3 regions of the Sphingomonas sp. GW821-FHT02B09 genome follow, and region 3 is predicted to be linked to each of the others. Evidence: riboswitches for the same ligand, from Rfam matches in the RefSeq annotation. Region 3 holds a riboswitch; each other region holds the start of a gene.
The links. Region 3 has a riboswitch for cobalamin ahead of AC07U4_RS00750 (TonB-dependent receptor). Riboswitches for the same ligand answer to the same signal wherever they lie in the genome.

Region 1 (3,274 bases), on a different contig from region 3:
CCTCGGCCTGTTCGGCGAGCTTCATCTGCTCATAGGCGATCTCGAGATCGGCGACACCCGATCCGGTCGGCTGGATCGGCAGGTCGCCGTAGCTTTCGGCGGGGCCATTCTGATCGGTCGTGTCGGTCATCATTCTCTCCTCGTGCGCGGCGTCAACGCACCGTGCCGGGGACCGGACGCATCGCCCGTCGAACATGGGGAAAATGACCTCTATCAGGAACTTAGATCAGCATGACGCATTAGGGGCCGGTTCGGGAGACGGCGTCGCCACCTCTGGCCTGCCGGCCCCCGGATACTGCCGGGAGCGGTCATGACCCATGTGCTGATCATCGAGGATTCCTATTTGTTCGGCCAGTTCGTCGCCGACGCCGCGGTGCTCGCCGGTGCCGGCAGCACGGAGATCGTGGAGACGCAGGAAGCGGCGGAAGCGGCGGCGCAGCGCTGCATGCCGGGCATGATCATCGCCGACGTCAAGCTCGTCCACGGCTCCGGGGTCCGTGCGGTCGAGCGGATCGCCAAGGGACGCCGCATCCCGATCCTCTACGTCACCGGCTATCCCGAACGCTGCGGCGAATGCCCGCCGGGATCGACGGTGATCGAAAAGCCGGTGTCGCACGATACGCTGCAACGCTCGATCAGCCGGCTGATCGAGGATGAGGCCGCACACCTCGCGGCGCATTGACGGGGCGGGGTGGAGCCGCCGCCGGCATGATGCGGCGACGGCTCCGACAGTCCTGGAGAACTGCACACGAAGGATCGGGAGAACCCTTCCTGCTGCGCACGGGCTCTAATGGTTAACGGCGGCAAGTCGACCGGAAACGGGCTATGTACGAAACCGTACACAGCGATCGCCGTCTCCGCCCGCCTGCGCGATTGGCAAAGCCGGCGGTAGCGGCTAAGTCGACCGGCGGCGCCGGTCTCCGGTGCCATGATCGCGTCGGTGCTCTTCGCAAGAGGGCGTAAATGGGAATGCGGTGCGGGGCCTCGGCTCCAATGCCGCGGCTGTCCCTGCAACTGTAAGCGGCGAGCGACGGACACATGCCTTCCCCCCGCGGGAAGGCGGCCACTGGCAAGGGTTCGCCCGACCCGGGAAGGCCGTGCCCCGAGCGACGACCCGCGAGCCAGGAAACCTGCCGGCGATAGGGTCGCTCTTGCTTCGGTCCAGGGGATGGCCGGGGCACGGTGTTCCGTCTGAGCGACGAAGACCCATGCGGTTGGCCCGCATCGGTGCGTGGCGCGGGCGACATGCGAAGCGCCCGTCCGTCGCTCGCGCATCGGCGATATGTGGCCCCACCGTGTTCTCGTCGTCGCGGCGCTCGCGAAGGAACATCCGTGGCCGATCCACAGCTCGCCAAGATTCCCGTCACCATCGTCACCGGCTTCCTCGGCGCCGGCAAGACGACGCTGATCAGCCATCTGATCCGCAACGCCAACGGCCGCCGGCTGGCGGTGGTGGTCAACGAATTCGGCACCTTGGGTGTCGACGGCGACATCCTGAAGGGCTGCGCGATCCCCGATTGCCCGGCGGAGAATGTCGTCGAGCTGGCCAACGGCTGCATCTGCTGCACCGTCGCCGACGATTTCATCCCGACGGTGGAGACCTTGCTCGCGCTCGACCCGCGCCCCGACCATATCCTCATCGAGACCTCGGGCCTCGCGCTGCCAAAGCCGCTGCTGAAGGCGTTCGACTGGCCGGCGATCCGCTCGCGCATCACCGTCGACGGCGTCATCGCGCTGGCCGACGCCGAGGCGGTCGCCGCCGGTCGCTTCGCTACCGATATCGCCGCGCTCGACGCGCAGCGCGCCGCCGATCCGGGGATCGACCACGAGACGCCGCTGGCGGAGGTGTTCGAGGACCAGCTCGCCTGTGCCGACATGGTGCTGCTGACCAAGGCCGACCTCGCCGGGCCGGAGGGCGTCGCCGCCGCCCGCGCGGTGATCGCCGCCGAGGCGCCGCGGCCGGTGCCGGTGGTCGAGCTGACCGACGGCGTGATCGATCCCGCGGTGATCCTCGGTCTCGACGCCGCGGCCGAGGACGACATCGCCGCCCGCCCCTCGCATCATGACGGCGAGGACGAGCATGAGCACGACGATTTCGACAGCCTCGTCCACGAAACCGGCGAGATCGACGATCCCGCCGATCTGGTCGCGCGGATCGAACGGCTCGCGCGCGAGTCCGACGTGTTGCGGGTCAAGGGCTATGCGGCGGTGCGCGGCAAGCCGATGCGACTGCTCGTCCAGGCGGTCGGCGCGCGGGTGCGGACGCAATACGACCGGCCGTGGCGGCCGGGCGAGGCGCGCGCCACCCGGCTGGTCGTGATCGCCGAGCGCGACCGCATCGACCCCGCGACGATCGGGCCCGTGCTGAACGGCTGAGCCGCCACGATGCACGTCGTCTTCCGCGAGAGCCACGGCCTGGAGGAGACCGCGACGCCGCGCGATCTCGGCCAGCGACCGGCGGATCTCGTCGTCCTGTCCTTCTCCGACAGCGACCTCGGCGCATTCGCCGCGGGCTGGCATGCCGCGCGCGGCGGCGGCGTGCCGTTGCCGTCGCTGCGGCTCGCCAATCTCGCCGATCTCGCGCATCCCCTGTCGGTCGACACCTATGTCGAGCGGACGCTGGCGGGTGCGAAGGGCATACTGATCCGGCTGATCGGCGGGCGGTCCTATTGGTCCTATGGCCTGCAACAGGTCGAGGCGCTGGCGCGGGCGCAGGGGATCGCGCTGGCGGTGCTCGCCGCCGACGGGCGCGAGGACGCCGCGCTGACCGCCGCCTCGACGGTGCCGGGCTCGACGCTCGGCCGGCTCGCCGCCTTGTGCGACACCGGCGGCGCGGTCGCGGCGCAGGCGGCTCTGGCGCAGCTCGCGCTCGCCTCGGGACTGGCGGCGGGACCGGTACGCGGCGTGCGTGCGGTTCCGCCGGTCGGCGGCTGGACGCAGGCGGACGGCGTCACTTGCCCCGCGGCGCTCGCGATGCGACCGGAGGCGCGGCCGCGGGTACTGCTCACCTTCTACCGCTCCTATCTGCTCGCCGCCGATCTCGATCCGGTCGCGGCGCTCGCCGAGGCGCTGGCGGCGCGCGGCTTCGACGTCGTCCCGCTGTTCGCGCCGTCGCTCAAGGATGCGCAGGCGCGCGGCTGGATCGCACGATGGGTCAAGGCGCTGGCCCCGGTCGCGATCGTCAACGCCACCGCCTTCTCGGCGCGCGACGAGACCGAGTCGCCGCTCGACGGCGCCGACGTGCCGGTCTTCCAGGTTGCGCTCGCCACCTCGA
Region 2 (3,274 bases), on a different contig from region 3:
CCGTCGAGCCGTTGCGAGTTGGATGCGTTGTTGAAACTGTCCCCCACCGCGGTGACGGTCGCGCCGGTGGTCAGCCCGAACGGCCAGCGATAGTCGGCGTTGACCGACACGCTGTTATCCGGCCGTCGTGCCAGGTCGCGGCCGGCATTGGCGGTGCCGGTCGAACGGTTCTTGGCATCGAGATAGGTATAGGCGGCGCTGACCGTCAGCGCCTCGACCGGGCGCAGCGTCAGCGCGAATTCCACGCCCTGCGCCCTTGCCCGCGCGACATTGTCATAGGTGCCGAACGGCCGGTCGGCGCAAATCCCCACGGACGTGTCGCAGGACACGAAGTTGATGAGGTCGAACGAGGTGCGGCGGAAATAGGTCGCGCTCGCCTCGACCGCGCCGTCGAGCGCCTTCTGCGCCACGCCCGCATCCCAGCCGCGCGAGCGTTCGGGGTTGAGCCGCGCATTCCCATATTCGCTCTGCAACTGATACAGGGTCGGCGCCTTGAACCCCTCGGAATAGCTTGCACGGAACGTGGTCGCGCCATCGTTGGGCGAATAGACGCCGCTGGCCGAGACGGTCGTCGCTCCGCCGAAGATACTGTGGTCGTCGTGGCGCACGCCGCCGGTCGCGGTCAGCCCGGCGACCGGCGTCACCGCGAGCTGGCCGTAGACGCTGAAGATCCGCGCCCGCCCCCGGGTCACCGGTCCGCCGTAGCTCGCCGTGGTGAAGCGCGACACCTCGCGCTCCGCGCCGAAGGTGGCGAACACCGCCGAACCAAGATCGGCGACGCCCTGATATTCGATCCGGTCGTTGCGCCCCTTGCCGGCGAAGGTCTCGGTCGGCGTGCCGTCGGGATCGTAATTGTGCCGGTCGGTATCGGTATGCGCATAGCCGAAGCGGTTGCGGAACCGGCCGTCGAACAGCGCCGCATTGAGTCCGGCATAGCCCGTCCATTGCTCGCTCGTGCCATATTCGCGCGTATCGCCAAAGGCGAAGGTGGGCGGCGGGAAGCCGTCGATATCGGTGCGGCCGTTGGAATAGAAACCGCGCACATCGACCGAGACGGTCGGCGCCAACGCGATGCCGAGGCTGCCGTTGGCCGCATAATTGCGATAGCCGTCGCGCTCCGTGCCGGGCGCATAGGCCGAGATGCCCTCGGTGGTGTAATAACCGCCGCCCAGGCTCGCCGACACCGGCCCCATCTTGCCAGAGACGTTGGCGAAGCCCTGCCCGGTTTCGTGCCAGCCGCCCTCGACGCGCGCGTTGACCGCGACCTGCTCGGTCGGCTGGCGGGTGATGAGGTTGACGACGCCGCCGATCGCCTGACTGCCCCACAGCACCGATTGCGCGCCGCGCAGCACCTCGATCCGCGCGATATTGCCGATCAGCAGCCCGCCGAAGTCGAAGCCGCCGCCCGGCGACGAGGGATCGTTGAGCTTGATCCCGTCGATCAGCGCGACGGTCTGGTCGCTCTCCGCGCCGCGGATGTTGACCGAGGTCGCGGTGCCGACGCCGCCGTTGCGCGTCACGCTGACGCCCGGCGTCTGGCGCAGCAGATCGGCGACGACCACCGCCTGCCGCTGGGTGATCGTCGCGGTGTCGAGGACGGTCACCGCCTGGCCGACGGTGGACGCGGGTCGCGCCTCGCGATTGGCGGTGACGAGGATGTCGCTGCCGGCGTCGGCGACCTGCTCGAGGCCGCTGGTCGATTGCGCGGTCTGGGCGAAGGCAGGTGTCGCGGCCGCGATGCACGGCAGCAGGATGAGACAGGCGTAGTTCTTCACGATGGTTTCCCCCTCGTTGCAACAACGGGAGCACGCACCGCGATTTCGCCGGAACCGGTCTGTCCGCCGCGCAACGCCCCCAACATCGTCGTCTCGCGAGGAAACCCTCGATCGCGCCGGCACACCCCGTCCGGACGAAGGACAACCGCGACGGGCAGGTCTCCTGGCTCGCGGGTCGTCGCCCTGCCCGGCCTTCCCGGATCGGGATGATCCAGTGGCGCGCGGGGAGCAGGGCTCGCCGGTCACAGTTGCGGGGGCAGCCCCGGCTGACGAGCTGCAAGGCTCGCTTCCGGGTTCCCTTTTCATCCCATCTCTGGGAACCTGTCGCATCGGCGCCCCTAGAACCCCGCGGAGACGAAGGCAAGATGATCGCAGCCAAGACGCTGTTCCTGGGCGGTGCCCGCTCGGGCAAAAGCCGGCTGGCGCAGGCCGCCGCCGAGCGCTGCGCCGGCCCGCTCCACTATCTCGCCACGGCCGAGGCGTGGGACGGCGAGATGACCGACCGGATCGCCCGCCACCGCGCCGACCGCGACACGCGCTGGACGACCGTCGAATGCCCGCTCGCGCTGCCCGAAGCGGTTGCCGCAATCGAGGATGGCGCGATCCTGATCGACTGCCTGACGCTCTGGCTGACCAACGTGATGCTCGGCGAGCACGACGTCGCGGCGCGGTCGGACGCCCTGCTCGCCGCGCTCGCCGCGACCCCGCTGCCGCTGTTCGTCGTCAGCAACGAGGTCGGGCTCGGCATCGTCCCCGACCATCCGCTCGGCCGCGCCTTCCGCGACGCCGCCGGCCGGCTCAACCAGCAGGTCGCCGCTGCGATGCGCGAGGTCTATTTCGTCGCCGCCGGGATGGTGCTGCCGTTACAGGCGTTTCCGGGGAGGGACTGATCCGCCCCTGACCCGTTCGTGCTGAGCCTGTCGAAGCACGGTGAGACCCACCTGCCCTTCGACGAGCGCAGGGCGAACGGTCGCCCCCCTCTTTCACCCCACCAGCAACCGATATCCCACGCCCAGTTCGTTGGCGATCACGCTCCCGGTCGCGTTCGGCTCTTCCAGCTTCAGGCGCAGGTTGCGCACGACGATGCGCAGATATTCCACCCGCGGATCGTCGTCGCCGCCCCAAGCCGCCGCAAGGATTCGCTGGTGCGTCACCACCCGCCCGGGGTGGCGGGCAAGCACCGCGAGCACGTCATGTTCCTTGCGCGTCAGGTGGAACGCCTCGCCGCCGCGCCGGACGAGGCGCTGGTCGAGGTCGATCTCCAGCCCGTCGCGGCGGATCACGCTCGTCGCCGCGGCATCGATGCCGCGGTGGCGCAGCGCCGCGCGCAGCCGGGCGAGCAATTCCTCGCCGTCGAACGGCTTGGTGACATAATCCTCGGCGCCGAGATCGAGCGCCGCGACCTTCTGATCGGTCGCGTCGCGCGCCGAGACGACGAGGATCACCGCGTCGCCCGCCTTGCGGATCAGCGGCACCAGTTCGAGCCCGTCGCGATCGGG
Region 3 (3,274 bases):
CCGCATAGGACAGCGTGGCATCGAGCGTGATGTAGCCGGGAACGCGGAAGCGGTTGGCGTTGTCCGAATAGCGGCGCCCGACGTAGCGCAACCCGACGCGCGCCTGCAGCGCGCGCGTGGCGGTCCAGCGCAGCCAGAGATTGGCGAGCGTCTCGGGTACGTCCGGCGGGGTATTGCCATCGAAGCGCGTGCCGCCCGAGAGGAAATCGTCGAACGTCGCGTCGAGCACGCTGCCGTTGGCATCGATGCCGATACCGTAAGGCAGATCGAGCGACACCGCGGCTTCGATGCCCTTGGCCGATCGCTGGCCGACCTGCTCGATCGGGCTCGATGGGGTCAGTTGCGCCAGCAGGCGTTTCTTGACGATGCGGTAGGCGGCCAGCGTTGCGGTGCCGCGGCCGTCAAGGAACACAGCCTTGGCGCCGACTTCGACCTGGTCGCCCACCGCGTTGCTGAACTGCACCTGCCCGGTCGAATAGGTCGTCAGCGTCCCCAGCGGGTCCACGCCGGTGGCATATTGCGCATAGAGCGAAACGGTCGAGGTCGGTTGGTGGACGCTTCCCACCCGCCAGGTCGCATGGTGCAGATGCTTGGCGAGCGCGAATGTCTCGGTAGCGACGCCTCCCGGATAGTCGATCGACCAGCGGCGTATCGTGTCCCGCTCGTAGCGCAGGCCGGCGACGATCGAGACGTGCCTGCCGAGCGTCAGCCGATCCTCGGCAAAGACGGCATATTCGTTGGTCCGCGTGCGATAGCGTGGCGCGATGCCCTGTGTATCGATGATGCGGCCGGGATCGAAAGCCAAGGGATCGACCTCGGAAATCTGCGGGGCCGAACCGAAATTGTGCGAATAGGTCAGCTTGATGAGGTTGACGTCGAAACCCACGACAAGCGCGTTGCCGACGCCTTCGGCGATGCCCGTCTTGAGCGTCACGCTGCCCTGATCGCCCCACTGCGTCTGATCGTGGACGATCCCGGTCATGTCGGTGCGCAGGATGCGGCCGGGGGTGCCGACGTTTCCGCTGCCGTTGGGGCACGCGCCGTCCGCGGCGATCCAGCAATAGCTCTCGAGGTTTAGCCACGAGCGTCTGGACGTCAGGCGATAGGCCTGGTTGCTGACGGTAAGCGCATCGCTCGCCGTCCAGTCGACCTGCAGACTGGTACGGTTGTCACGGTAGCGGATGACGCCGTCGCGTGTGTTGTAGTTCCGTTCCCGGAGCCCGTGGACGAGCCGGCCGTCGATCAGCGGCGTGCCGAAATAGCGCATCGGCTTTTGGTCGCCGTAGTCGTCGCGCGCGGTGACGACGAGCGTGTCGGTCGGCGCCCAGCGCAACGTACCCGACACGGCATAGCTGCGCGACCGGCCGCGATCGACATAGCCGTCCGATCGGCGATAGCTGCCATCGATGCGATAGGAGAGGCGCTCGGTGGCTGGTCCGCCAGCGCCCGCTGCGACATGGAAGCTGTCCTGCGAGCCATGGCCGAGCTCGCCTTCCACCTGGGTCCGCTGCGTATCGGGTTTGCGCATCAGGACATTGACCGCACCGCCAAGCGCGCCCTGGCCGTACAGCACGGAGGCCGGACCGCTCAGGATGTCGATGCGCTCGACCATCCACGGATCGGTCGGAAAGGTGATCGTGCCGGCGGCCGGAAACAGCCGTACGCCGTCGATGAGCTGCAACACCGATCCCTGACCGTTGAAGCCACGCGCGGCGAGCGCGGTGCCGCCGTTACCCGGATTGCCGGCGTTGCTGATGCCGGGCGCCCGGCTTTCCGCATCGACCACGGACATGTCGCCACGCGCGCGGATCGTCGCGCCGTCGATGACCGTGATCGTTGCCGGGGTCTCGAGCGGCGTGAGGCCCAGGCGGCTCGCGGTGGTATTCGGTTCGGTGAGCGCGTCACGGCTATTCTGGCCGACGATCAGGATGTCCTCGTCGCCGGCGGTGGCCGTGGACTGGGCGTCGAGCGGACCTGCGAAGACGGGCGACAGCAAAGCGCCCGCGAACGCGAGGCGGGATGACAGGAACGGCATTACGATAATCCCCGGGCGTCGAGCGAACCCGGCAGGGACCTTCCGCGAACGGCCGACATCCGCGCCGGCCGGACGCCATCGCGACCGGCACGCATGCCCGTGCGGTCCCCACCGCACACGTCGTCGCTCGACGGAGTACCGTGCCGCGGCCACCCCCTGGGCCAGGCAAGAGCGACCAGACGCCGGCAGGTCTCCTGGCTCACGGGTCATCACACGATGCACGGCCTTCCCAGGCCCGCTGACTTACGTCCGGCCCAGTGGCTGCCCCTTCCGTGCAGGAAGAAGCGATATGCATCGCGCTCGCCGCTTACAGTTGCAGGGACAGCCTCGGATTCAGGCAGCGAACCACCTTCACCGCGTTCCCTATTAAGCCCCTCTCGGGGCACCGACGCGATCATGCCGGCCCGCTCGCATGGAACAGGTCGACGATGACTGTGTATATCGGCGGAAACCGTCGTGCAACCGGACGACGCTACGATCGCAAAGGTCCAGACGGAGAGACGGCCCCCTTTATGACTGTCGGAAGTTCGGGAGCCACCGAAGGGGGCGGGAATGACCGCGCTTGGGTCTACCCGGTAACAGTGCCACTTTTCGGATTCTCTGGTCGTTCGAGTCTAGATCGCAGTGTCATCGAAAAGCACCAACTTCTCGCAGTAAGACGACAGCTATCTGAAGGCGAGCGCCTACAGGCATCCGGGCAGCAGTTGCCCAGTGTTCACCTTGATTGACGGTCCGATCAGCCCTGTTACCCTCCACCTTGCGGCTTTCAAGAACGAGGACGCATCGCTGGGAGATCATCGCATCATGTTTCGTTGCCAGATGGTTAGTCGCAAGACGCTACTGTCCGCTACCGCCTTGTGCGCCACCGTCGCAACGGCCTAAGTTCCGCTCGCTACCGTCAGGGCGGCTGATCCTGCGCCGAAGGCAAGCGGCGTCGTTCTAATCAAGCCTTACGCGACGGTGACGCCGAAGGAGGGAACCCTGAACGACTTCAGGCTCAAGGCACTCGCCAGCGTCGATGCGGAACACCCGCTGACGGGTGACCCCAATCTGCAGACCCTCAGCCTGTTTGGACGCGAGGATCTGATTGCCGCGACCAGCGACGACTATCAACCGACCACCTGTGCTCCAGCAATGGGCGCCGGGGACGCGAGAGACGAGATAGTGAAGCAGGCCCGCAAGACGTCGCTGGTCATTATCAACGAAAGCCACGAACGTTCCGAGCACCGCGGCTTCACA

Region 1: it holds a riboswitch for cobalamin, as region 3 does, so the genes downstream of both, cobW (cobalamin biosynthesis protein CobW) here and AC07U4_RS00750 (TonB-dependent receptor) in region 3, are expected to answer to the same signal.
Region 2: it holds a riboswitch for cobalamin, as region 3 does, so the genes downstream of both, AC07U4_RS15005 (TonB-dependent receptor plug domain-containing protein) here and AC07U4_RS00750 (TonB-dependent receptor) in region 3, are expected to answer to the same signal.

What each region holds. Positions count from the first base shown of each region.
Region 1 covers NZ_JBWKVV010000003.1:303,303-306,576, forward strand. Annotated here, with positions in the region: gene AC07U4_RS15825 (hypothetical protein) at 1-130, opposite strand, end outside; gene AC07U4_RS15830 (response regulator) at 311-682, shown strand; cobalamin riboswitch at 922-1,152, shown strand; gene cobW (cobalamin biosynthesis protein CobW) at 1,333-2,376, shown strand; gene cobN (cobaltochelatase subunit CobN) at 2,386-3,274, shown strand, end outside.
Region 2 covers NZ_JBWKVV010000003.1:119,891-123,164, forward strand. Annotated here, with positions in the region: gene AC07U4_RS15005 (TonB-dependent receptor plug domain-containing protein) at 1-1,775, opposite strand, end outside; cobalamin riboswitch at 1,912-2,115, opposite strand; gene cobU (bifunctional adenosylcobinamide kinase/adenosylcobinamide-phosphate guanylyltransferase) at 2,144-2,665, shown strand; gene AC07U4_RS15015 (response regulator transcription factor) at 2,759-3,274, opposite strand, start outside.
Region 3 covers NZ_JBWKVV010000001.1:169,579-172,852, forward strand. Annotated here, with positions in the region: gene AC07U4_RS00750 (TonB-dependent receptor) at 1-2,035, opposite strand, end outside; cobalamin riboswitch at 2,203-2,438, opposite strand; gene AC07U4_RS00755 (hypothetical protein) at 2,996-3,274, shown strand, end outside.